2 regions of the Paenibacillus sp. FSL H7-0716 genome follow, and region 1 is predicted to be linked to the other one. Evidence: riboswitches for the same ligand, from Rfam matches in the RefSeq annotation. Region 1 holds a riboswitch; the other holds the start of a gene.

What was found. Region 1 has a riboswitch for cyclic di-AMP ahead of MHH60_RS14430 (KamA family radical SAM protein). Riboswitches for the same ligand answer to the same signal wherever they lie in the genome.
Region 2: another riboswitch for cyclic di-AMP. It lies ahead of MHH60_RS28360 (hypothetical protein); the one in region 1 lies ahead of MHH60_RS14430 (KamA family radical SAM protein).

The regions. Positions count from the first base shown of each region.
Region 1 covers NZ_JBBODA010000009.1:145,902-159,514, forward strand. The annotation lists gene MHH60_RS14410 (hypothetical protein) at 592-741, shown strand; gene MHH60_RS14415 (YdeI/OmpD-associated family protein) at 935-1,504, opposite strand; gene MHH60_RS14420 (DinB family protein) at 1,561-2,076, opposite strand; gene MHH60_RS14425 (helix-turn-helix transcriptional regulator) at 2,158-3,069, opposite strand; gene MHH60_RS14430 (KamA family radical SAM protein) at 3,212-4,387, opposite strand; cyclic di-AMP (ydaO/yuaA leader) riboswitch at 4,520-4,663, opposite strand; gene MHH60_RS14435 (AraC family transcriptional regulator) at 4,712-6,379, opposite strand; gene MHH60_RS14440 (ABC transporter substrate-binding protein) at 6,519-7,544, opposite strand; gene MHH60_RS14445 (HAD family hydrolase) at 8,061-8,723, shown strand; gene MHH60_RS14450 (mannitol-1-phosphate 5-dehydrogenase) at 8,766-9,971, shown strand; gene MHH60_RS14455 (alpha-L-fucosidase) at 10,065-11,525, opposite strand; gene MHH60_RS14460 (AraC family transcriptional regulator) at 11,646-12,476, shown strand; gene MHH60_RS14465 (glycoside hydrolase family 2 TIM barrel-domain containing protein) at 12,543-13,613, opposite strand, start outside.
Region 2 covers NZ_JBBODA010000037.1:23,784-34,548, forward strand. The annotation lists gene MHH60_RS28330 (alpha/beta fold hydrolase) at 1-439, opposite strand, end outside; gene MHH60_RS28335 (sigma-70 family RNA polymerase sigma factor) at 484-990, opposite strand; gene MHH60_RS28340 (histidine kinase) at 1,069-3,405, opposite strand; gene kdpC (potassium-transporting ATPase subunit KdpC) at 3,482-4,090, opposite strand; gene kdpB (potassium-transporting ATPase subunit KdpB) at 4,145-6,175, opposite strand; gene kdpA (potassium-transporting ATPase subunit KdpA) at 6,189-7,871, opposite strand; gene MHH60_RS28360 (hypothetical protein) at 8,165-8,566, opposite strand; cyclic di-AMP (ydaO/yuaA leader) riboswitch at 8,676-8,839, opposite strand; cyclic di-AMP (ydaO/yuaA leader) riboswitch at 8,955-9,142, opposite strand; gene MHH60_RS28365 (ATP-binding protein) at 9,419-10,765, shown strand, end outside.

The DNA of each region.
Region 1 (13,613 bases):
AACAGATGATCATGAGTCAATGGTGTTTGATCCGCAGATGATTAGGATACGGTAGCATCAGACAGCGAAAGACTATGCTTCGGCGGTATCGGACTCAGCAGACCTTAAATGCAGGAAAATCCGCCATTTGGAGTATTATCGGACCGCATAGCTCCTATTGGCGGAAAAATCACCGTATAAGAGCCTGTTTCTAAGGAATAGCTGCGCTGGAGTCCGATGAGTTACTGAAAAGGAGAAAAATTAGTAAATAGCGTCATTGGAGTCCGGAAGCTTCGGCAGGAGATCATGGTAGCAGTAGCAGTATCAGAAGTAGTAGTGGTAGTAGACCAGCGAATGATCATACTTCGGCGGTATCGGACCCAGCAGACCAGCGAATGATCATACTTCGGCGGTATCGGACCCAGCGGACCTTATATGCAGGAAAATCCGCATATTGGAGTATTATCGGACCGCATAGCTCCTATTGGAAGAAAAATCACCGTATAAGAGCCTGTTTCTAAGGAATAGCTGCGCTGGAGTCCGATAAGTTGCTGAAAAGGCGATAAATTAGTAAATAGCGTCATTGGAGTCCGGAAGCCTCAGCAGGAGATTATGGTATCGATAGCAGAAGCAGAAGCAGAAGCAGAAGCAGAAGCAGAAGCAGAAGCAGAAGCAGTAGCAGTAACAGTAACAATAACAATAACGGTAACAGCAGACCAGCGAATGATCATTCTTCGGCGTATCGGACTCAGCGGACCTTAAATGCAGGAAAATCCGCCATTTGGAGTATTATCGGACCGCATAGCACCTATTGGAAGAAAAATCACCGCACAAGAGCTTGTTTCTATGGAATAGCTGCACTGGAGTCCGATGGATTGCTGAAAAGGCGATAAATAAGTAAATAGCGTCATTGGAGTCCGAAAGCCTCAGCAGGAGATCATGCATCTAGCGCAGCTTAATAATCCAGCAGACGTCCATTATCATGCCATTGCCCGTACATTTTATTTTCTTTAGTGTTTGCTATAAACTTGTCTAATTTACTCTTAAATAAATCTGGCTGATGTTTATTGCTTTGGATCGTGTCGATCCGAACTCTTTTATAAAGGTCTGGAAAAGCCTGGAAATTCTCATATACTTGCCTGTCCTCTTTGAGCCGTTGCTCTATAATCTTATCTACTATAAAAGAATCAGGGTTCATATCAGGAAGTACCCGTTTTCCTTCAGCACTCATTAATCCCAGCTTTTCGAGGCGGCGGACCCGTTCTTTATTCAATTCAGTCCAAGAGCTTTTTTTGCTTCGGGGAGAGAGTCTTTGCGCCAGCTCCGTTTCCGAAATTTTCTTTTTCACTCCATCGATCCATCCAAAACACAAACATTCCTCAACTACGTCCAAATATAGCAACGTTTCTTGGTTTGGCGTCATACTAACGAGTACCCAACAAGATTTTTCAGTCTTAGAATTCTCCTGCAGCCAAACTCTTAAATCTTCTCTCGTCTTTACTGTAATTAGATTTTCAATCTCCATAATTAAAATACAATTTCCTTTCTAGGTATGGAGTGGGGCAGATTGCCCATTAGAGTTTAAATAGCTTCCGAATGTACCTGATACCAAAAAAGAGCATAGTCATTCATGGTGGAAGCATAGCCTAACTGCCGTAACATAGTAGATACATTACCTCTATGATAAGTCCCGTGATTAACGACTTGCAACACAATTTCTGATAGGTGTGTTTGGCGGATTCCGGCGAATGGATTGTCAAGCAGAATGGTTTGCTCCAAATCGGATTGGTTGTGTAACCATTTTTTGTATTGTTCCGATAGCTGGGCAAAGATATTTACGTATTCATCCACAGAATCTAGAATGCTCAAATTTAGCGGGATACTTTGTTGAAAAGCCTCAGGCATGGCAGTGCCCGTTAAAACAAGATACCACATCGTATCAACCGCATAGATATGGCTAAGGGCATGAGCGAGGGTGGGAAATGAGCTGTTCACTTCTTGACTTAGAACAGAAGCCGGGAGTTCCTTGATTCTCCCCAGGATAGTTTGGTTTGCCCATGTGTGGTATTTAAACATTTCTACTGGATAATTTGTCATTCGTACAATCTCCTTTTGAATTGTCATGGATTTTTTTTGTTACTGTAGTTAATATAAAAGAAGAAGTATGACATCAGACTGTCATACTTCTTCATAAAGTTTGAGTGTGTTTTGAAGCTGCTCTTTTAAAATTCCTCGCAATGCAGGGGGTTCGAGGACTTCGGCCCCGCTGCCGAAACTCAGCAGAATGGACCAAAGCCAACGTGCTTCTAATGGCTTATACACAGGAATTCGCATCGTCATGCTTTTATCGGAATGAAATTCCTTGTCGACTTGATGAAACTGATCCAAAGCTTCTGCCAAAGCCTCAGGGCCCACCCGGATTACTATTTCCTCCACCTGATCTGCCCTGTTTGAACAGCCAGCCTCTTTAGGTACCTCATGTTGTGATTTAAAGGTATCCTTCGTCAGGTACAAATTCAGCATCCGGGAAAGACGAAACTCCCGATAGTCCTGCCGTGCGCGGCAATAACCATAGATGTACCAGTTGCTATATTTAAAATGAAGCTTTACGGGTTCCATTTCACGGGTTGTACGTTCATTTTTTACACTGATGTAATCAAAACGGACGACAATTCGTTCTGCTATAGCCGCACGTAAAAGAGGAAGTGCGTCAGGATCCGTACGCCGCGTTTCAAGATCCACCGCGAGACTAGAGGTCTGTGGCTCCGTTCCAATCGTTTGCAGCCGTTCAATGGTTCCTTGCGCATGCTCATCTTCAAACACGGAAGAGAGACTGTTAAGTACAGTAATCAGAGAAGTGACATCATACGAACGGAGCAGGCTTTTATCCATTTTATATCCGTCCATGATGCCATATCCACCTTTAGTTCCGTGATATGATACGACCGGGATGCCAGCGGCACAAATTACATCGATATCCCTATAGATTGTTCGCTGGGAAACCTGAAACTCTTCAGCCAGCTTGGAGGCAGATAAAACTTCGTGGTTCAATAGCTTGTAGATCATAGAAATCAATCGTTCCAATTTCATATGTGTATTCCCACCCATTAGTCCATTTCGTGTTACAGCATGATTATATCATAGATTTTTTCGGGCTAATTTTGGGAGGGAGGAGTTTTGTTGTTGGTGATGAAGAAATATCCTATGACAGAGTCTGACAGAGCTGATTAATCTATTTACAGATTAAATGCGCAGACTCGCCAGATAAATCATTAACAGAAATAATAGCATCGTTTTTTTTCACAGGTGGGGTCCAATATTGCTCATTCCCAGGCAGGTCATCGAACCATTCGGCGTCCTTTGGACAATCTAGAATCATAAATTTTCCGTATTCCTGATCTCTGGATTGATGGTATTTGAGATAGGCTTTCCCGTTATCAATGGCGAGAATTTCTATTTTTCCTGAGGTGTGGCTCATGGATAAGCGTACTCTTTTGCCAAGTCCTGAGGTTCTGGCTTTGGCTTCTTCTACAATTTGATAGACTTGCTCGAGCGGTAATACGAAATCCCGGTTTCCGGCAACGGGCCGGTTCACAAAAAAGTAGTAGGGTGTAACGCCAGCCCATGAAAGCCGGTCCAATAGTTCCCCTAAAATAACGGGATCATCGTTGATGCCTTTGAGGATGGGAGTCTGATTTACGACAATTGCCCCTGCGTTGTGGAGAGCTTTAAATGCTTTTTTGGCTTCAAGTGTGATTTCACGAGGATGATTGATGTGCGCCATAACATAGATTCGTTTGTCTTCGGTAGAGTAAGTACGAATCAGCTCCAGCAGCTCTTCGTCTTCAGAGATCCGCATCGGATTAAATACGGGTATCTTCGAACCTAGTCTAATGATTTTAACATGCTCAATGCTTCTTAGATTTTCAATAATGGATCTTAGCTTCGGTGTGGAGAGAATTAAACTGTCCCCGCCCGTAAGAAGTACGTTGTTAATCTCCGGATTCTTTGCGATATACTCCAAGCCCGGAGAGACATCAGCCATCGCCTCTTTCACGTCATTTCGAAACAGACGCTTACGGAAACAGTAGCGGCAATAAGCCCCGCAGACCTCGGATACAATTAGCAGTGCAGTGGTTCTATACTTGTGCTGACAACCAGGTACCACATAATTCGTGTCCTCATCGGAGGCGTCCCAGCGCCCATACTCCAGCAGTTCACCTTCGTTAGGAATAACCAGCTTACGGATGGGATCTTCTGGATCATCCCAGTTAATCAAAGACAGATAGTAGTCATTTACACGAAAAACAAATTTTTCTGTAATTTCTTTCAGATTCTCTTTTTCCAGCTCAGACAACATAGCTATTTTGTTAATATCCGTGAAGTACTTTACCTTTTGCACGTACATCTCTCCTTTGTCTCGTAGTGTGAGAAATGAGGGAGCCTTAGTGTCAAAGGCCAATCTACTGCCAGCAGGGTCCAAAAAAAGCACAAAAAGAGACCCTTAGCAAGGGTCTCTGGTTATGTAAATAACATGAAAAGCAGACCCATCCACTGCTGACGAGGTTAGCTGACGGACTCGGGTAAGATGGTACCCTACATTCTAATGCTCAATGATTCGCCCCAATTAACTGGTTCCCCCGCTTTTCAACTGTAAAAGTTGGAAATTAAGCGTAGATAAAGTATACCCTATGAAGTTTTGAAAAGTCAAAAGAGAATCCTAGATTCACCTTCAATTGCTAGCGCTACTTCCGCCGAGTAGTTTAGGCAGCAGCGTTAGCAGCTTCTCCCGGGTTAACGCATCACTGGAGTTCCATTTGCTTCCGTCGAGCAGATAAACATGTCCCTGGCGTACTGCCGGGAGACTGTTCCAAAGTGAACTGTCTAGTAGTCGTTCCATTGCAGCTCGCGAGTCTTTGCGTTCCGGAATGAACATGAAGATATGATCTCCGGCGTAGGCAGGCAGTCGTGTTGGATCCACTTCGGCGAACCCTAACTCTTCGTCCAATATGGCCTGAATCTCTTCGGTCGGTTGTAAACCACATGGGGCATAAAGCGCAGTGGAGAATCCGGACATTCCCATAGCATATAGATGATCTCCATGATCATAGACCAAAGCAGAGGCGGTTTCTCCAACTTGGAGAGTTGTCGAGTAAAGCTGCTGCCACATGGCTGCGTTTTTGATTGTGAATGACTCCAGCCATGCTTCCGCTTCGCGCTGTTTACCTAGCCAACTGCCTAATGTCCGCATTCGGTTGTCGAGAGGCGCAAATGAATCAAAGGTGAGTGTCGGAGCGATACCAGAAACTGCTCTGTAGGCTCTTTCATCACTATTTGCCAAAATGATCAAATCTGGGTTTAGGGAAGCGGTCAACTGCGGGTCCAGTGGAAACCCGACGTTGGCGAGCTTCTTAAGCCGATGTTTATAGACGCTGTTCCGGGCGAACGCTTCATCTCCACCGATAGGCTTTACACCTAACGCGAGAAGGTCGCCAAGTGTTTCGCCATGATAGACAATACGTTTCGCTCGCTCTGGAATCTCCACCTCATGACCCGTCCAATCCTTGACGGTAAGCTTACGACCTTGCTGATGTGCATATTGTCCGGGTGTAACTCCGGTTTTTTGCCGAAAGCGGCGGCTGAAATAGTATTCATCCGAGAAGCCGACCAGTCTGGCGATTTCCCGCAGTGGTTCAGACGATTCCTGCAGGAATCGTTTGGAATGATTAATTCGCAGATCCGTCAGGTATTCAAGCGGCTTTTTACCTGTAAGCTGTTGAAAGATCGGTGTATACTGCCAGATGGATATCCCCGCCCGTTCAGCCAACTGCTTCACGGTGATACTCTCTGTATAATGCTCCTGAATGAATGTTATGGTCTTTTCTACGGATTCCGTAGGACTTGGCAGATGTTTGGAAGGGTAATTATGCTCAAAAAGTAGCAGCAGCAATTCTTGGAATTTTAATTGTCGCTTGAATTGTTGTACATCATCGGTATTATTCCTGTTCATGAGCAGCTCTTCGACTAGTCGGATTACCTTGGTGAACGGGTGCACAATTAACTCCCGTCTGCCGGAAAGCAGTTCTCCAGAATATCGTTTAGGATGCTTGGTTGTATAAATTGCTGTAAAGGTGATGAGGTAATAATACAACGTCAGCTCCTGGTTGTTCGTACTATAGGAGATTCCAGGAGATAGTAGATAACATTTATCCGTACTTAGTATCACGCTTTGATCATCGAGGTTCAATTGTCCGTTCCCTCCAGTAAATATGAGAAGGGTATAGTCCTGGGGTGTACGCGTTATTGAGCTTGAATCGGCAGCTTGAATCATCAGTTCGGCCTCGTTTAGCTGAAATAACAGAGAGTGGAGTGGGGGGCAGGACGATGATGTATGCAGCATGGGTTCAGCCTCCGTTCATTTGGTGAGAATGATTATCAATGAATTCATTGTATATAAAAAAAAGAAGCATATCAACAGCTGTTGACATGCTTCTTGCAGTTTTTTATCAGCCTTGTGTTAAACACTTCATCTCGGAAGGTTATTTCATATTCAATAGCTGTGGAATTTCGCCAAGCAGCCATTCTCTTGTTGTCGCATCACTTGAAGTCTTCATGATGTCTTGTGTATAGACATATCCGTTCTTGACGGCAGGAAGGCTCTTCCAGATAGGGCTCTTTAATAGATTCTCTGTGGATTGTTTTGCTTCTTCTGCCACTGGAGTCAAGATGAATATCCGGTCTCCGGCATATTCTTTCAGGACTTCCATGGATACTTCCTGGAACCCTTTACCTTCATCAAGTATCTTTTGAATAGCTGGGGTTGCCTTGAAGCCATTCTCCCCATAGAGTACCTGTGAAAGTCCGGTTGCTGCCATTATAAACAGTCTGTCTCCTGGATAATAAGTGAAGACCGCAGCGGTTTCGCCTTCTTTCATGCCTGCGGATTTCAATTGCTTCCACATGTTCTCTTCAGCGGTTTTATACTGCGCAAGCCATGCTTCTGCTTCAGTCGTTTTACCAACAATTCCACCAATGTCCAGCATACGTTCCTGGAGTGGGGCAAAGGTATTAAATATTATCGTTGGTGCAATTTTGGAGAGCTGCTCGAAATCAGCTTCATCTGTGCCCGCATAGATGATCAGGTCAGGCTGAAGCTCCAATGTTTTTTCCAGATTGATAGGGAAGCCTACATCCTCCACACCTTGTAATTGATCTTCAAAAACCTGGCCTTCACCCATAGAAAGAGGATAACCTACCGCCTGCACACCAAGTGCGAGCAAATCGCCATAAGTTTCTCCAGAATAGATAATTCGCTGCGGATTCACCGGAATCTCTACAGTATGCCCTATGTAATCTGTATAGGAGCGGGTAGTCGCTGCTGCTTCATCTGTACTGCTATCTGAGGGTTCTGCTGAAGGTACTGCGGTTGCAGCGGAAGAGTTCCCGGTTGCGTTTGCCGTACTATTGGCAGAGGATTGTTCCTTTGAGTTTCCGCACGCTAGTAACAATGTACTCATCAAAAATAGTACACATACCACAGCGAAGGACTGTCGTACCTTGTTCATATCTTATTGCCTCCCTATTATATGTAACGACCACCAATAATGATAATCATTCTCGATTAAAAACTATCATAAATTAAAGCCTCTTTTTACTCAATGGACAAAAAATAACCCCGTAATTTGATTTGTACAATCAAGTAAAAAGGATGTGTTTGAAATTATTTTTAGCTGCTTGGAAAAATACTCTAAATAACGGCAATGGAGAGAAAGAGAGGAAGCTTGTCTTCATAACAAACTTGGTAGATGGAATCCCTTGAAGCACATAGGATTGTGGTGTTTTTTTGAATCTGATTACTGTTATGTTTTAAGATATTCAGGTATCCAAAAATCCAGGGTTATCCGCCTTGATTGTAATCGTTATCATTGCGTGGCATGTTATCTACCGTGCTTGACGCCAGTAGAAGGGCTTTGTTATGGTTTTTATAGTCAAACGCAAGCCGAAATAGCTTTTTGTAGAATATGCAGAAGGTTTTGCGTAAGATATTCTAACCAAACATAATACGAGGGAGATGGTTGATTGTGATCAAAGGAATTATTTTTGATTTTGACGGAACGATTATCGACACGGAGACTGCTTGGTACACCGCATTTAACGAGGCTTATGCAGAATATGGAGTGGACCTGACGCTTGAACAATATTCCACCTGCATCGGCACGAGCTTGAACAGTTTTAATCCTTATGAATATTTGATGACTGACCTTAAGCTCGCAATTGACAAAGAAGAGTTCAGCAAGGCTGTTAAACAGAGACACAGCAAACTGATGGAGCTTGAAACAATACGACCAGGTATTCAGCATTATCTTGATTCTGCCAAGGCAGCTGGACTGTGTATAGGGCTGGCCTCAAGTTCTTCACTGGAATGGGTGGAAAAATATCTGAATCAATTGGGTATTCGCGAGTATTTCGAATGTGTTCGGACTGCTGACCATGTGGCAAAAGTGAAACCAGATCCCGAGCTATATAACCAAACGTTAGCTTGTCTTGGAATCACAGCTGATGAGGCGGTTGCTATCGAGGATTCACCGAATGGATCTAAGGCAGCGGCAGCAGCTGGCATCCGTTGCATTGTGACGCCTAACGAAATTACTAATTTCCTTGAATTCGATAAGCAGCACCATAAAATAGATAATTTAAGTCTTCTTGAATTTGATCATGTAGTTACTCAACGTTGCTTCGTATAGAGAAACCGAGAAACTGAGTTCAAATTAAAGGGGGATACCAAATTGAGAGCCGTACACTTTGGAGCGGGCAATATTGGCAGAGGTTTTATTGGGCCTATGTTGTCGGACTCCGGTTACAACGTTTGTTTCGTCGGAAGAAATAAGAGTAAAATTGCCCAATTGCAAAAAAGTGGGCAATATCCTGTCACCCTAGCTAACAAGAACCGGGACAGCTTTATCGTTGATAATGTTACTGCAATCAATCTGAATGATACAGAGGACGTTACTAGAGCTATAGCAGAAGCTGAAATTGTGACAACTGCAGTCGGAATATCCGCTTTAAAAGATATTGCTGAGACCATTGCGCAGGGCATCGAACGAAGGCTTGAAAATAGCAGAAATCTCACCCCACTTCATATCATTGCCTGTGAGAATGGGATTGGAAGCAGTCAGAAGTTGAAAAAATCAGTTTATCGGCATATGAAGCAATCCTTCAAGGAGCTTGCTGACCGCAATGTCGCTTTTCCCAATGCGATGGTGGACCGGATTGTACCTATGCAGAAAAATACAGATTCACTTGAAATCCTCGTTGAACCCTTCAGTGAGTGGGTTATTCCCCGCAGTGGAATGATTGGTAATTACAATGAAATTAAAGGCGTCCATTATGTGGATTCGCTAGCGCCATACCTCGAACGGAAGCTATATACTGTGAATACAGGTCATTGCAGTGCAGCCTATTTTGGATATCTGGACGGTTATACTAGCATTCAAGAAGCGATGTCTGATCCCGAAATCAGGGCTCGTGTTCACGGGGTGCTTATGGAAACAGGGACATTATTGGTGCATTTATATGGCTTTAAGCCCATAGAACATGACCGGTATATAGAAAAGATGATGGAACGATTCACTAACCCCAACTTTAACGATAAAATTACACGTGTAGCCCGCTCCCCGCTTCGCAAGCTTTCACCTAATGATCGACTCGTAAAACCGGCCATGCTTGCTCATGAACTTGGTTTTGAGACCTCACATTTAGTCTCAGCTATTGCTTCTGCACTTTATTTTGATCATGAAAAAGATCCAGAAGCCTTACAGCTTCAAGCCGAAATCCGAAACCACGGGCTAAGTGAAGTCATTGCTGCACAACTAAAAATTCCCGCGGAGCATCCGCTTCATGGTCGCATTATTTTGGAGTCCAACAAATTACGCGCGAGATATCCTCATAGGACTAGAATGAAGACAGTAAACGTCAGGGTACCCTACTTTTAATATAAATTGATGGTTATAAAACTATAAAAGAGTGTTCTCTGCTGGATGGGCAAGAACACTCTTTTTATAGGTTATGAAGTTCTGTAAGAGTCTCTAATCTAATTCAATCCGCAGAACAACCGGAGTCTCACTGCGAACCGAGGTTGTTTTTATAACCAAGGCTTCATCGGTTTTTTCCCATGCAGGTTGTTCCTCAAAACCTAAGATTTTGATCTGTTTAATCATCCCATGGAAGTGAGCAGAGTTTTCTTTAAGGGATTTGATTTGCACTATACCGTTGTTTGGATAGACAAGAACAGTAGCGTAAAGATAGCTGCCTTTTACCGTAAAGCGGATATCTTCATTGGTGAAAATTTTCGTGATCCCATCTGTAAACTGACCTTCAACGATCTCTGTAGGGCCTTCCCCGAAGGTGCGCCAGTAGGTCGTATCATAGATAGCTTCACCATTTACCTTTAGCCATTCTCCGATGCCAAGCAGAATCTCCTGATCCTGAGCTGGAATGCTGCCGTCCGCTTTAGGGCCTATATTCAGCAGCAGGTTGCCGTTTTTGCTTACGATATCTACTAAATCTCTGATAATTTCTACGGCAGATTTATAATCATTTTCCGGTGTATAACACCATGAATTTTTAGCTACTGCTGTATCCGTTTGCCAGAAATAAGGTTTAAGCTCGGAGAAATGACCTCTCTCAATATCTGGGATCGCTGAGCCAAACATGAAGGCATCATGCTTATAATTGATTGCAACCGGAGTTCCCCATTCCTCTCCCTTATTGTAATAGTAAGCGGCGAACTTTTTAAGATAGGGTTTGAAGGCAGCTGTGTGAATCCACCAGTCAAAGTAAAAGATTTTCGGCTGATAATTGTCTACCAGCTCGCAGCAGCGAATCAACCAATCCTCCAGAAATTCTTGATCGGGTGGGGAGCCGAATAAATCCTGATGATCGGGTTCGGGCATAGATGGCCAATAGAAATCTCCACATCCAAGCGGTTCATGAATATCGGAATCAAATTCCTTGCCATGAGACAGGAAGAACCAGTGTTCAGCTCTATGGGAAGATACACAAAACTCTAATCCCTGCTGCTCAAAAGCGCCTTTCATTTCTCCGACTAAATCCCGCTTGGGACCCATCTCATATGTGTTATAGTGGGAGTAAGCGCTCTTATACATTTGAAAGCCGTCATGGTGCTCTGCAACAGGCATCACGTATTTGGCTCCAGATAATTTGAAGAGATTGGCCCATTCCTCAGCATTGAAATGCTCAGCCTTGAACAAGGGGATGAAATCCTTATAGCCAAAGGTTTTATGCTCGCCATAAGTAGCGAGATGATGTTCATATTCCCGTGAACCCTGGATATACATATTTCGGGGATACCACTCATTGGCGAAAGCTGGAATAGAATAAAGGCCCCAATGAATGAAAATACCAAACTTAGCGTTCTCATACCACGTGGGCACTTGAAATTGACTTAGTGAATCCCAATCGGCTTTGAATCTTCCAGTTGCGATCGTATCTTCGATTACTTTTAAATATTTGTTTTTATCCACCATTTTGCAATCATCCTTTCAAACGTTTATTTCTTCTTCATTGTAGTGAATGGATGTGGGAATCAAAATGTAGGACATTAACTTTTAGATGTACAAAACTAACCTGATAAGGCGGAGTAAGAGATGGATAACCATGTTTTGCTTACTAATTATTTATCCAATTTAAAGGTTGATTTATTTATGGCTGATTACAATCTTTGTGGCCGTGACTGGAGAGATCTCGACTATACACCTGACTATAGTAAATTTTATTTTATTTGCGATGGGGAGGGTTGGTTAAAGATTGGGGATCGAGAATATTATCCGAAGCCTGGTCAGCTTTTTTTGATGCCTGAGGGAGTTAAGCAATCTTATTCTTGCATAAGTGATCAACCCTTTGAGAAGTATTGGTGCCATTTCAGCGCAAAAGTCGGCGACATTAATCTATTCAAAATGTTAGAGTTAAGTCATGTATGCAGAGAAGTAGATCCTCATGTAATCCAAGAGATTTTCAGCAGCTTAACGAGTCATATGAAATCTGATGCGGTATATGCTCATTTATTAGCCAAAAGTAAGTTAATGGAGTTATTTTCTTATTTTATTATGAACATAGATGTAGACGAAATCACTTTTAAGAATCTAAGCTCGATCGAAAAATTAACGAAAATATTAACGTATATAGACGCCCATATCGAGCGAAATATCACCATACACGAGCTTGCCGAGATTGCGTACATGCATCCCAACTATTTTATCCGGCTATTTAAACAGCAAATCGGAGTTCCACCCATACAGTATATCACCAGAAAAAAGATAACTAAGGCCAAGGAGCTATTGAGGGGGACGCAAAGTTCTGTCGGTGAGATTGCCCATGATCTTGGTTTTAGCGATCTCTATTATTTCTCCAAACAGTTCAAAAAAAATGTGGGTTTAAGCCCTTCGGAATTCAGACAAGGAACAGTAGCAGTGAAATAAATAAAAGAAGACCGTCCTGTGTGGTAGAAACCAACCAGAGACGGCCTTTTTTATAAGTGGAAGAGATTAGAGCAGTGAGACAGTGAAACGGAAGAAGTACGGGCGATTAGCCGGCAGAGTGAACTCTTCGTGGGTTGGTGCGCCCCAGCTGTCGTCCCCGCCAACACCCATTTGCTTGTAGTTAACTCTTAGTACGCTTTTGTTCGAGACTGGCAATTTATAGACGTGGTCATGGGCTTCCAGTTCCTCAGGCTTCCAAGGCAGGGCATTAATTTCGATAGGCGTTGCACTTTCAAAATAGAACCCTGATCCATCGTTGCCCTCTGTAATTGAAGCGAATCTGACATCAGTCTTGTTGCCGCACTCTTGAGGTTTGAGATAAGGCGTGAATTGATCACTGACCTTTCCTGTGTAACGTCCAAGTGGGGCTCCGGTTTGTCGATCCCAATAATTCTCATGAGGTCCGCGGCCGTACCAAGAAAGGGTATCAAGACTTCCATCTAGAACGAACATCATTCCGAACTCAGGGATTTCTGGTAGAACGCTGCTGCCGGGACTCAGTTCTTGCGTGATCTCTAAAGTCCCGTCAGCGTGAATCACATACTGGACCCGAAGCGTGGAATCCGGACTTGTAGCCAGAAGGTAGCTGGCAGAGACAAAACAGAGAGAGCCTTCGGTTCTAAATGTAAAGCTGATTAAGTGTTGTTTATGCGATGAATGCTTCCATACTGCACACCGCTCTGGCAATTTATTACCACAATCATTATCTGTAACTGCTCTCCAGAAGTTAGTTCTTACAGGTTCTAGCAGACGTTCTTTGCCTGCGGAACGGTAAGAGTTCAGAGCCCCCGTAGTGGTACTAAAGCTCAGTTCGAAATTATCACCTTGTACGTTCAAAATATTCTCAAGCTCGCTGACACGCAGTGTTTCTGCAGTTGTCTTTGAGGTATTGGTTACGAAACGGGGTGACAGAATGAACTGTTCCCAAGCGATTTCGTGATTGGCTTCTGCCCATATAGTTGCTGAAGGCTGAATAAAGGAAAGATTCAGAACTGCTTCATGATTGCCACGCAGTGAATCCAGCTCGTAAGGAACTTTGCATGAAATGCTCTCACCTGGTGCACATGAGATCTTCAG
Region 2 (10,765 bases), on a different contig from region 1:
AGAATTCACCAGGCAAGTAGTAGGATAGCCAACCGACGGCAGTTATCGCATATAACATTTTTCCCGGAATGGTTGTCATGACATTTTTACTAAAGCTATCAGATATGATGATTGCACTTACTTGATCCGGAAATAATTGCGAGAATTTTTGGGCCAATACACCGCCATACGAAACGCCAACGAGTACAGCTCGTTTAATACCCAAATAAGCAAGCAGTATGCTGAGATCTTCACATTGGGTTTCAATGATGCTATCATTAGGAACCATTAATTTCCCCGATTGTCCGTTTCCCCTTAGATCAACAAGTACAATTTTACATGATCTCTTGAAAAATTCTATCTGAGGCCCAAACATCTCGTGAGTTAATCCAAAACCATGAATAAAAATAAGGGGAGTTCCTCTACCATAAACTTCAAAGTACAGTGAAGTCCCGTTCACATTCCAGAGTGGCAATATTCCCAACTCCTTATCTATCAAGATCCTCAATGATAGGTTACTCTTTCACTGATAAACTCTCGACAATAGCGCAAATATGTTTTGATCGTTCCAACATCCATATTTAATATTTTACTTACATCTCCCAGTGAAAAGCGGTGACAATAAAAAAGAATAACAACCATCCTATGTTTTTCTGGTAAAGCATCAATGGCTTGATTCACTTGTTGCTGTGTGCCTGTTAAGCATCCTGTTTCACAAGCTGCTTCCGTCTGTGTCCAAGCTTCTTTCTGCTTCCGCAGTCGTTGCAAGCATGAATTCATAGCAACCTTAAATATCCAGATTTTTAGATGATTACAAAGATCGACATTATTGAGATTTTGATACACAAGAATAAAAGTTTCGGCCACAACCTCTTCCGCATCATGCCCACTTTTTAACATACGAGAAGCCACGTCATATATTTTATCTTTGTACATGTTAACCAATTCCACAAATGCATTAAGATTTCCGCCGCTAGCTAGTATAACAAGTCGTCCTTCGAGTGAATACACATCTCACTCCTCCCCAAAAGTACCTATTGCGTAATCCTTCGTTTTGATTAAGGCAAACCTCAGATAACATATAGAACGCTACGTTTCTTCCAGTTGAATGAGAGGATCAAAATCGGCCACGATCAACACATCCATATGACGCCCATGACGCAAAATCGGCCTAATCACTGGTGGTTTCCATATTTTTTCCCACAAGATCCGCTTGGATTGTCCGATAATTATTTGTGTACTTTGAATATCGTTAGCTTTGTTCAGCAACATATATGGAATTTGCCTCCGATTCCGGGCAAACAGCATTATGAACCTGCCGCCCAACCGCGCTGTCAAGTCTTCCAACACTTTGATGCGCTTTTTCAACTCATCAGCAACCACAGCATGATCGTGAACATACGTTACAACCCAGTCAGCCTTTAAACGATAAGCGATTCGAAACCCTCGCCTGATTAATCGCTCGGCGTTGGAACTGGTTGTTACTCCGACGAAAACGGTCTCCCGCCTTCTCCACGGTCCGCGAAGCGAATCGTTTCTTTCCCAAGCTTCCAATCTTTCGTCCACATCATCGGCGATTTCCCGAAGAGCCAATTCACGCAGAGCAATCAAATTACCCGTTTTAAAAAAGTTGCCTAGCGCCTGATCCACTTTATCCAGCGCGTAAATCTTCCCTTCTCTCATTCGTTGCTGTAGCGATTTCGGAGCAACATCAATAAGTTCAACCTCATCGGCCATGCCCAAAACGCTGTCCGGGATGGTTTCCCGGACACGGACTCCGGTGATCTGCTCAACAGCATCGTTCAGACTTTCCAAATGCTGTACATTCATCGTTGAAATAACGGAAACGCCTGCATTCAAAATTTCAACAATATCTTCATACCTTTTTTTGTTCTTACTGCCGGGCACATTCGTATGCGCCAGTTCATCCACAAGCACCACTTCCGGATTGCGGCGAACGATTGCTTGGACATCCAGATCTTCCAAGCTCGTACCTCGGTATTCGAATTTAGCCCGAGGAATTGTTTGCAGCGAACCGACTTGCGCCATCGTATCTTTTCGGCCATGCGTTTCCAGAAGCCCAATTACGACATCAATTCTTTTTTTCAGCAGGTCATTCCCTTCGCGGAGCATCGTATACGTTTTCCCGACACCGGGTGCAGCGCCAATGAGGACCTTAAAACGTCCTCTTCGCAGTTCCCCCATTTTTTTCTCCACTTCCTGATCGCTAAGCCTGCGGTAATGATCCTCCGAGCGATTTGTCGCCTGCATCTTGGTCGGTAATATCCGCTCCCCTTCCTTTTCAGCACGATCCGCAACGAAATAGATATCCGTCTTTTTCGTTTTTTTGAGAATGCCATTTGCAATCGATCCCCTCCACAGCTCCTGCCATCGGCTTTGCTTGGAATGACCGAGTACAATTCTCGTCACCCCATGCTGGGCTGCGTAGTGCACTAAAGTGCGGGGGAGCAGCCATCTGTGTGGCAATGGAAGTTCTTCAAACTTCGCTCCTATTTTTTCTACAAGCTTAATAATGGAACGTTTAAAAGTGGCTGCTTCTCTCGATAGCGTTTTTTTCGGAGGAACAAAGCTAACGATAAGCAAATCTCCGCCCAATCGTTTGGCAATTTGTTGACCGCGGCGGATATGAATCGATCCGTTCCAATGATATTGCGCCGATACAAGGATACGTTCCGCCGCTCCGGACGGCCCGATTAACCCCTGTTCTTCGCGGTATTTTTCCAACGAATCGTTGACGTCTTCAGCCACAAGCCGCAAAGCCAGTTCTCTCAATTTCCCGATATTGCTTCGTTTAAATAATAAGGGTGTGGAGTCACTGTTCACGTGTCCCTCTTCCAAACGCTTTAAAATGGTTTCCGGCGATACATCAATCAATCGAATCTCATCGGCAAATTCCAACGTATCTGTGGGGACTGTCTCCTCCACTACGACACCGGTCCACTTTTGCGCCAGTTCTGTCGCACCTTCTAATTCATATACATTGATCGTTGTAATGACGCTGATCCCATGATTCAGCAAATATTTGATATCCTCAAGACGTGTCGGAAATCGGGCCTCCTTTCGATTGCGATGGGCAAGCCCGTCGACCAATACCACTTCCGGATTACGTTTAATCAAGGCGTCAAGGTTCAAGTCTTTACGCTCTGTTCCATCCTTCATCCAGTGGATGCTTCGCACACGTTCCAAATCTCCGAGTTGTTCCATGGTTTCCGGTCGCTGCCTCGTTGAAACCGCACAGATAACAACGTCAATTCCCTGCTGCTTAAGGTGTTGACCTTCCCGAAGCATATGATAGGTTTTACCAGAGCCACTGACTGCACCAATGTAGATCTTTAAATGTCCACGATGAAGCTTGGAAATGGAATACAAGATTTCTTCAGCTGTTTTTCTTCTAAAACTCTCCATACTTTTCTCCCTTCGCGTCCCTCACAGTAAAACGCGATAACCCCGCCTATTTGGGATAGGCAGGGCATGCATAACCTTACTTTTTGATGAGTTCGCTCAGTGCGATATTCAATTTCAGCACATTGACTCTGGGTTCCCCGAAAATCCCCAAATCGCGGCTTTCCGTATGCTCGTTCACCAAATTTTCCAACTCATTCGTGGATAGGCCTGTCAATTTGCTGATGCGTGGCACTTGTACCTTGGCCGATTCCGGCGTAATATGAGGATCCAATCCTGAACCGGAGTTTGTGATCAGCGCAATAGGCAATCGGCTGACCGGTACATCCGGGTTGTTTTTTTTCCATTCTTCAATAGACTCTTGCGTCCGTTTTACCAGATCCGGGTTGGAAGGTCCATAATTATTGGAACCGGAAGCTTCCGCTTTGTATTCGATGCTCGAAACCCGGCCTTGAAAATATTTCGGATCGGTAAATTGTTGCCCGATCAGTTCGGATCCGACAATTTCTCCACTGCTGTTTTTAATCAAGCTGCCATTGGCATTGCCCGGCATCAACACTTGAGCGATTCCTGTGCATGCTAACGGATAGATAATACCGCATAGCACAACAAACAAAATACTGATCCGCACGATCGAAAACAGATACGATCCGCCCGATTGTCCAGGAAAATGGTCCGTTTTATTCATCCTTTTTCATTCCTCTCTGGTTCTCTTCATCCTATCTTCACGTTCGTCGATTATCTACACCCACAAGTGGACAACCAAGTCAATCAATTTGATTCCGATAAACGGTGCGATCACACCGCCTAAACCGTAAACGAAAAGATTTCGGCTGAGCAACTGCGCGGAGCCCATCGGTTTGTACGCAACCCCCTTCATCGCTAGCGGAATCAACAGCGGAATGATAATCGCGTTAAAAATGAGCGCGGACAATATAGCGGACATCGGTGTGCCCAGTCCCATAATATTCAACACGTTCATTTCCGGAATTGCCAGCATGAACATCGCCGGGATGATCGCAAAATATTTGGCGATATCGTTCGCAATGCTAAATGTGGTTAATGCGCCGCGCGTCATTAATAGTTGCTTGCCAATTGCCACCACTTCGATGATCTTCGAAGGATCGGAGTCGAGATCAACCATATTCGCCGCTTCCTTCGCCGCCGTCGTGCCGCTGTTCATGGCGAGCCCTACATCCGCCTGTGCCAGTGCAGGGGCATCGTTCGTCCCGTCTCCGGTCATGGCCACCAGTTTTCCTTCCGCCTGCTCCCGCTTGATGACGGCAATTTTGTCTTCCGGCTTGCTTTCGGCAATAAAATCATCCACCCCAGCTTCGCGTGCAATCGTCGCAGCCGTCAACGGATTGTCTCCCGTACACATGATCGTTTTGATCCCCATTTTTCGAAGCTGGTCAAAACGCTCCCGCATACCAGGTTTCACCGTATCCTTCAAATAAATCAAACCGAAAATCTGTTTATCAACGGCAACGGCCAGTGGCGTTCCCCCCTCCGAGGCAATCGCGTTTCCCTTCTGATCCAAATCATTAGGAATACTGCCCCCCTGAGCGCTAACCCATTTCTTAATCGCGTCAACCGCACCTTTACGAATTTTGCGCCCGTCTTGTAAATCCATGCCGCTCATGCGGGTTTCTGCTTTAAACTCGATAAATTCAGCTCCGTCCGAAAGCAGCTCGTTAAAGGACAATCCTTCTTTTTTCATCAGTTCTAGCACGGATCTGCCTTCAGGAGTTTCATCTTTCATGGAACCTACTGCCGCCCACTGTGCCACAGTTGAAGTGGACTCATTTCCCACTGCGATAAATTCACTGGCCATCCGATTTCCGAATGTAATCGTACCCGTTTTGTCGAGAATCATCGTATTGATGTCGCCAGCCGCCTCAACCGCTTTCCCTGACATCGCAAGCACATTGAACTGGGTGACCCGGTCCATCCCGGCAATCCCGATGGCAGATAATAAACCGCCTATCGTCGTTGGAATGAGACATACCAATAACGATATCAATACGGGGATCTCCAGTTTAATCTCCAGATAATTGGCCATCGGCGCCAATGTCACCACAACGATCAGAAAGATGAGTGTTAAGCTGATTAATAGCGTGTTCAGTGCAATTTCATTCGGTGTTTTCTGGCGCTTTGCGCCTTCTACCAAAGAGATCATGCGATCGATGAACGATTCGCCAGGGTCACTTGTGATCCGTACGGTAATTCGATCGCTGACCACCCGTGTGCCGCCGGTAACTGAGCTAAAGTCACCACCCGCTTCTTTAATAACGGGGGCCGATTCACCGGTAATGGCAGATTCGTCTACAGAAGCCAGACCTTCGATCACATCACCGTCTCCTGGGATCATTTCCCCTTGTGAGACGACAACCACGTCGCCCTTGCGCAACTCTATAGATGGAACTACTTTTATTCCACTACCGATCACTTTATTGGCTGTCACTTCTTTTTTTGTTTTCTTGAGCGAGTCGGCCTGAGCTTTCCCCCTGCCTTCGGCCAATGCTTCGGCAAAGTTGGCGAATAATACAGTAACGAGGAGGATCAGAAATACAGTTACATTGAACCCTGTACGCCCTTCGATACCGAAATAACCCGGAAACAGCGTCATCAACAAAACGACGAATGTTCCCACTTCTACGACGAACATCACCGGATTTTTCATCATCGCGACCGGATTCAATTTCATGAAGCTATCTACAATTGCTTTTTTAAGCATACCCGCTGATAACAAGCTTTTTCGTTTCGTATTCATTTCCTCACCTCTTCTATTTAAGGAGTGTCAAGTGTTCCGCGATGGGGCCAAGCACAAGGGCTGGTAAAAAGGTCAACGCCCCAATAATCAAAACGGTTCCTACCAGTATCCCAACAAACAGTTTATTGTCCGTACGCAGCGTACCTATTGTTTCCGGCACCCATTGCTTTGCGGCCAAAGAACCGGCAACGCCAAGCAGCGCAACAATGGAAATATACCGTCCGAACAGCATGACCAAACCTGTAGAGACATTCCAGAACGTTGTATTATCAGCCAATCCTTCAAATCCGGAACCATTGTTCGCGGCCGAAGAGGTATATTCGTACAGTACCTGTGAAATCCCGTGGAAGCCCGGATTGCTAATCGCACCTTTGCCCAAATCGGTGAGAAATGCGATGGCTGTTGGAGCAAGAATAATGAGCGGATGGGCTAAAATAGCAATGGCGATAAGCTTCATCTCGCGGGCTTCAATTTTCCGTCCCATGAACTCCGGCGTACGTCCAACCATTAGTCCGCAAAGAAATACCCCCAAAATGGCGTACATCAGCATATTGACCAGCCCGACGCCGTCGCCACCGAACACGCAGTTCAACATCATTTGTGACAGCGGCACCAGACCGCCTAAAGGCGTTAATGTATCGTGCATGTTGTTAACAGTTCCCGTTGTTGCAGCGGTGGTTACCGTTGTGAACAAAGCAGATTGCGCAATTCCGAACCGAACTTCCTTCCCTTCCATACTGCCCTGCGAAGCATCCATCCCCAGCGCATTTAACGCTGGATTTCCTCTCAATTCCGAGGTATAGACAACCGACAGGAAGGCTACGAACAAAATTAGCATAGCGCTAAAAATAACCCAGCCCTGTTTTCTATTTTTGGCGAACCTGCCGAATGTGTAAGTAAGCGCGGCGGGTATGCACCACATGGATAGCATCTCAATCACATTGGTTAACGGATTCGGATTTTCAAACGGGTGTGAGGAGTTTACACCGAAGAATCCTCCCCCGTTCGTTCCCAAATGCTTAATGGATACGAGTGAAGCGACAGGACCAGTCGCGATTTGTTGCGACGCTCCTTCAAGCGTCGTAGCTTGAATGGTTGGATCCAATGTCTGCGGCACTTTCAAACCGACCAACACGAGTGTAACGATAATGGCTAACGGAATAAGCAAGCGGGTGTGCGCCTTGACAAAATCGCTAAAAAAGTTGCCAAGCGTCTTGCCTTTACTCGTTATGCCGCGAATGAATGCGATCGCGACGACGATTCCGGTTGCAGCTGAAGTAAACATCATCATCATAATGACGGCCATTTGCGAGAAATATGACAATCCTGTTTCACCGCTATAATGTTGCAAATTCGTATTCGTCATAAAGCTGATGACGGTATTAAAGGAAAGTGTGGATTCCATCTTGTCGATTCCATTTGGGTTGATCGGCAAGATGTTTTGAATCCGTAAAATGAGATAACTGACAGCCACCAGTACAACGTTGGTCAAAATTAAACTCAGCGTGTACCGTTTCCAGTTCATTTCCGAACGGTTTTTTAGACCGGTCAGCCAATAAATGATCTTCTCCACTGGCCCGAATATATTATCCGTCCGATTGGCCTGATTGGAAAAAATATGAAAGATATAGGTTCCCAAAGGCTTGACGGTCAAAAGCAAAATCAGAATGACCGCCACAAATTGCAAAATGGCCATTGTATTTCCTCCTAAAGGCTTTCCATTGGAAAGCCAGCATCGTAAGCTTCATTTTGTACACTCATGTAACGATTTAGAATTTATCCGTATTCACAAGCGCATAGACTAAATACAGAAAAATGAAAACAGTAAACACGATTACCATGATCATTGGCGTTCTCCCCCTGATTCACCCACAACTCGTCCGCACCAAGCCAGAAAACCGCAAAATAATAAATAGGTCCCTGCCAGCGCCAAAACCATAAACAGATCCATCATTTCCATTCACTCCTCCTCGTAACCTTCTGCCCAAGCTAATCAAGCAAAAATGAAACATCATCACTATTGGAGTGGATCACATAATTGGCCCCTAGCCCTTTATAGATGAGCCTGGAATTACTGCTCTCTGTGATGACGTAAATCGGCTTTCCCGTCCAAGAACGACAGATCTGAATGTATTTGCAACAAAGAGGCAAACTACGCTCGAACAAAAAAACTTTACCGATTGATAGTTCAGGAATGATCCATCTCTCACGCTCTGTAGTATCCACCGTAATGAGATTCTTTACTCCTAAATGTTCCAATCGTGACTTTTCCGTTTCATTATTTGTAATCGCGGCAAAAGGCACTCCTTTAAATTTTAAAGTTTTGATAAATTGCACTCCGGCTTTATTGGGCGCGGATACGACAATAAATTCATTATCATGGGATACCATGACCGATCTCCTCCATCTTTGTTCAGGCAACAAAAAAGAAGCTTTCGGAAGAGGAACTCTTCGTCAGCTTCTTAGGCACAGTAAAGCACCGTGTCTAATTACGACAATTGTTGCCTCTCTTAAGACGCTTGCGAGGTTAGCTGTCGGATTCGGGCGCAAGAGTCGCCCTACACCGGATTTACCAGCGATTCACCCCATGAAGCCGACAAGCCTGGCTTCTACTGGTTCCCCCGCTCCTTCGTCCTGAAACGAAGAATTCAGCGATTTAAACGATGATCATTTTTTTCCGAAATGAGCAAACGAAAACCCACAGAGGCATAAGCCCTGTGGTCGAAACTTACGATCACAAGCTTCATCATCCTCTCTCTCCATAAGCAACACTTTTGACAAAGAGCTGCTTCCACGCTTACGAGGTTAGCTGACGGATTCGGACGGTGAGAGTCGCCCTACCCTCGCTTATGCTCCGCATAAGCAGATGGATTCACCCCATCCGGATTGGCTGCTTGCTCTCACACAAGTTCCGTCCCGTAGTTGGTTCCCCCGTTTGCCTGAATGGCAATTAAGCGAATGCTAATTCTTAATTGAAAAGCGATTCAAATCATGGATCGTATGTTACTCCGAGACCAAAATACTGTAAAGTGCAGCACATTGCATAACTGATTAGATTGTGTCATCTATGCTTGTAATGGCTTCATTTTTGTTCGAGATCTTCATTTTCCTCGAATATGCTCATCTTTTTAAGACTTTTCATATTTTTTTACGGAATTTTTACGCCTAAAGCCGGTTTATTTTACTCCTTTTTTACAGTAACCTAATGGGAGGAACTTCAGAAAAAGCAGGGTGTGATTCGTTATGTCGAAATGGAAAGCAATATGGATTTCGTTGCGAGCGTACCTATTCACAACGGTACTAATCGTTCTCATGACCTTCGTACTAAAACCGTTTGGTCTTGCTTTCGATTTGGTCAATATCGCCATTATTTATTTGCTTCCGGTTCTTTTCAATGCCGTCTACGGGGGTTTGCGCCCTGCTCTCTACTCAGCGATCCTGGGAGTGTTGGCCTTTGACTTTTTCTTCGTGCCTCCCGTTGCAAGTTTTGCCGTGTCAGACTTGCGCTATCTGGTTTCATTTGGCGTTTATTTGGCGGTTGCGACATTAACGGCAAGCTTGGCGGCTAGGCTGAAACGGCAGGTCCATTATTCCAAGCAAAAAGAGGCACATACCGCTGCGCTGTACGCGCTTAGCAAGCAGATGAGCGCGATCGCGGATATCGATTCCATGCTTGACCATTTTTCTCTACAAGTTTCACAAACCCTGGAGACAGAAATCGCGATCTATTTGACCAATAACCGGAACAACCTGGTTCTTGCCCATCGGACCGCCGAGCATCCCGACGATAGCCAAAAGAATGCGGAGCTCTCTGTCGCGCAGCGAATGTTTGAACACGGCGAGACGGCCGACTTGAACGAATCACCGGGTAACTTTATTCCGCTTCGGGCTGAGAAACGCATCTATGGTGTCATGGTATTCTATCCAAAACAAACACTAAATGGGATCTCAACCGAGCAAATGCAGCTCCTCGAAGCGCTCGCAGGCTTGGCGGCGAGCGCAATAGCTCGCGTCAAGCTGGCGGAGGAAGCCAAGATTGCTCATCTTACAGCAGAGTCGGAACGGCTTCGTACCGCGATTCTGAATTCGGTTTCCCATGAGCTGCGCACCCCACTAGCAGCCATCATCGGCTCGGCAACCGGTCTGATCGAGGGCGAGCATCTATTCTCTTCGGAGGATCGCATGGAGCTTCTTTTCACGATCCGGGACGGTGCTCTTCGCATGAATCGACTGGTGATAAATTTGCTCAGCATGGTTCAACTTGAAAGCGGGATGCTGCGCCTTAGGAAAAACTGGTGCGATGTGGAGGACTTAATCGGCGTTACGTTGACTCAAGTCAAGGACTTTCAACAACATCGCAAGCTCCGCGCCGAGCTGCCGGATGACGACCCCATTATAGTGCTGGGCGATGAAGTGTTGCTGGAGCAAATGTTGGTCAATGTGGTCAGCAACGCGATCAAATACAGTCCGGATTACAGTGAAATCGTCCTGTCTGTACAAACCGAGGAAGATGACGTTGTCATCTCAGTCTCCGATAAAGGGATTGGACTGGAAGAGGACGAACATGATCGGATATTCGAAAAGTTTTAC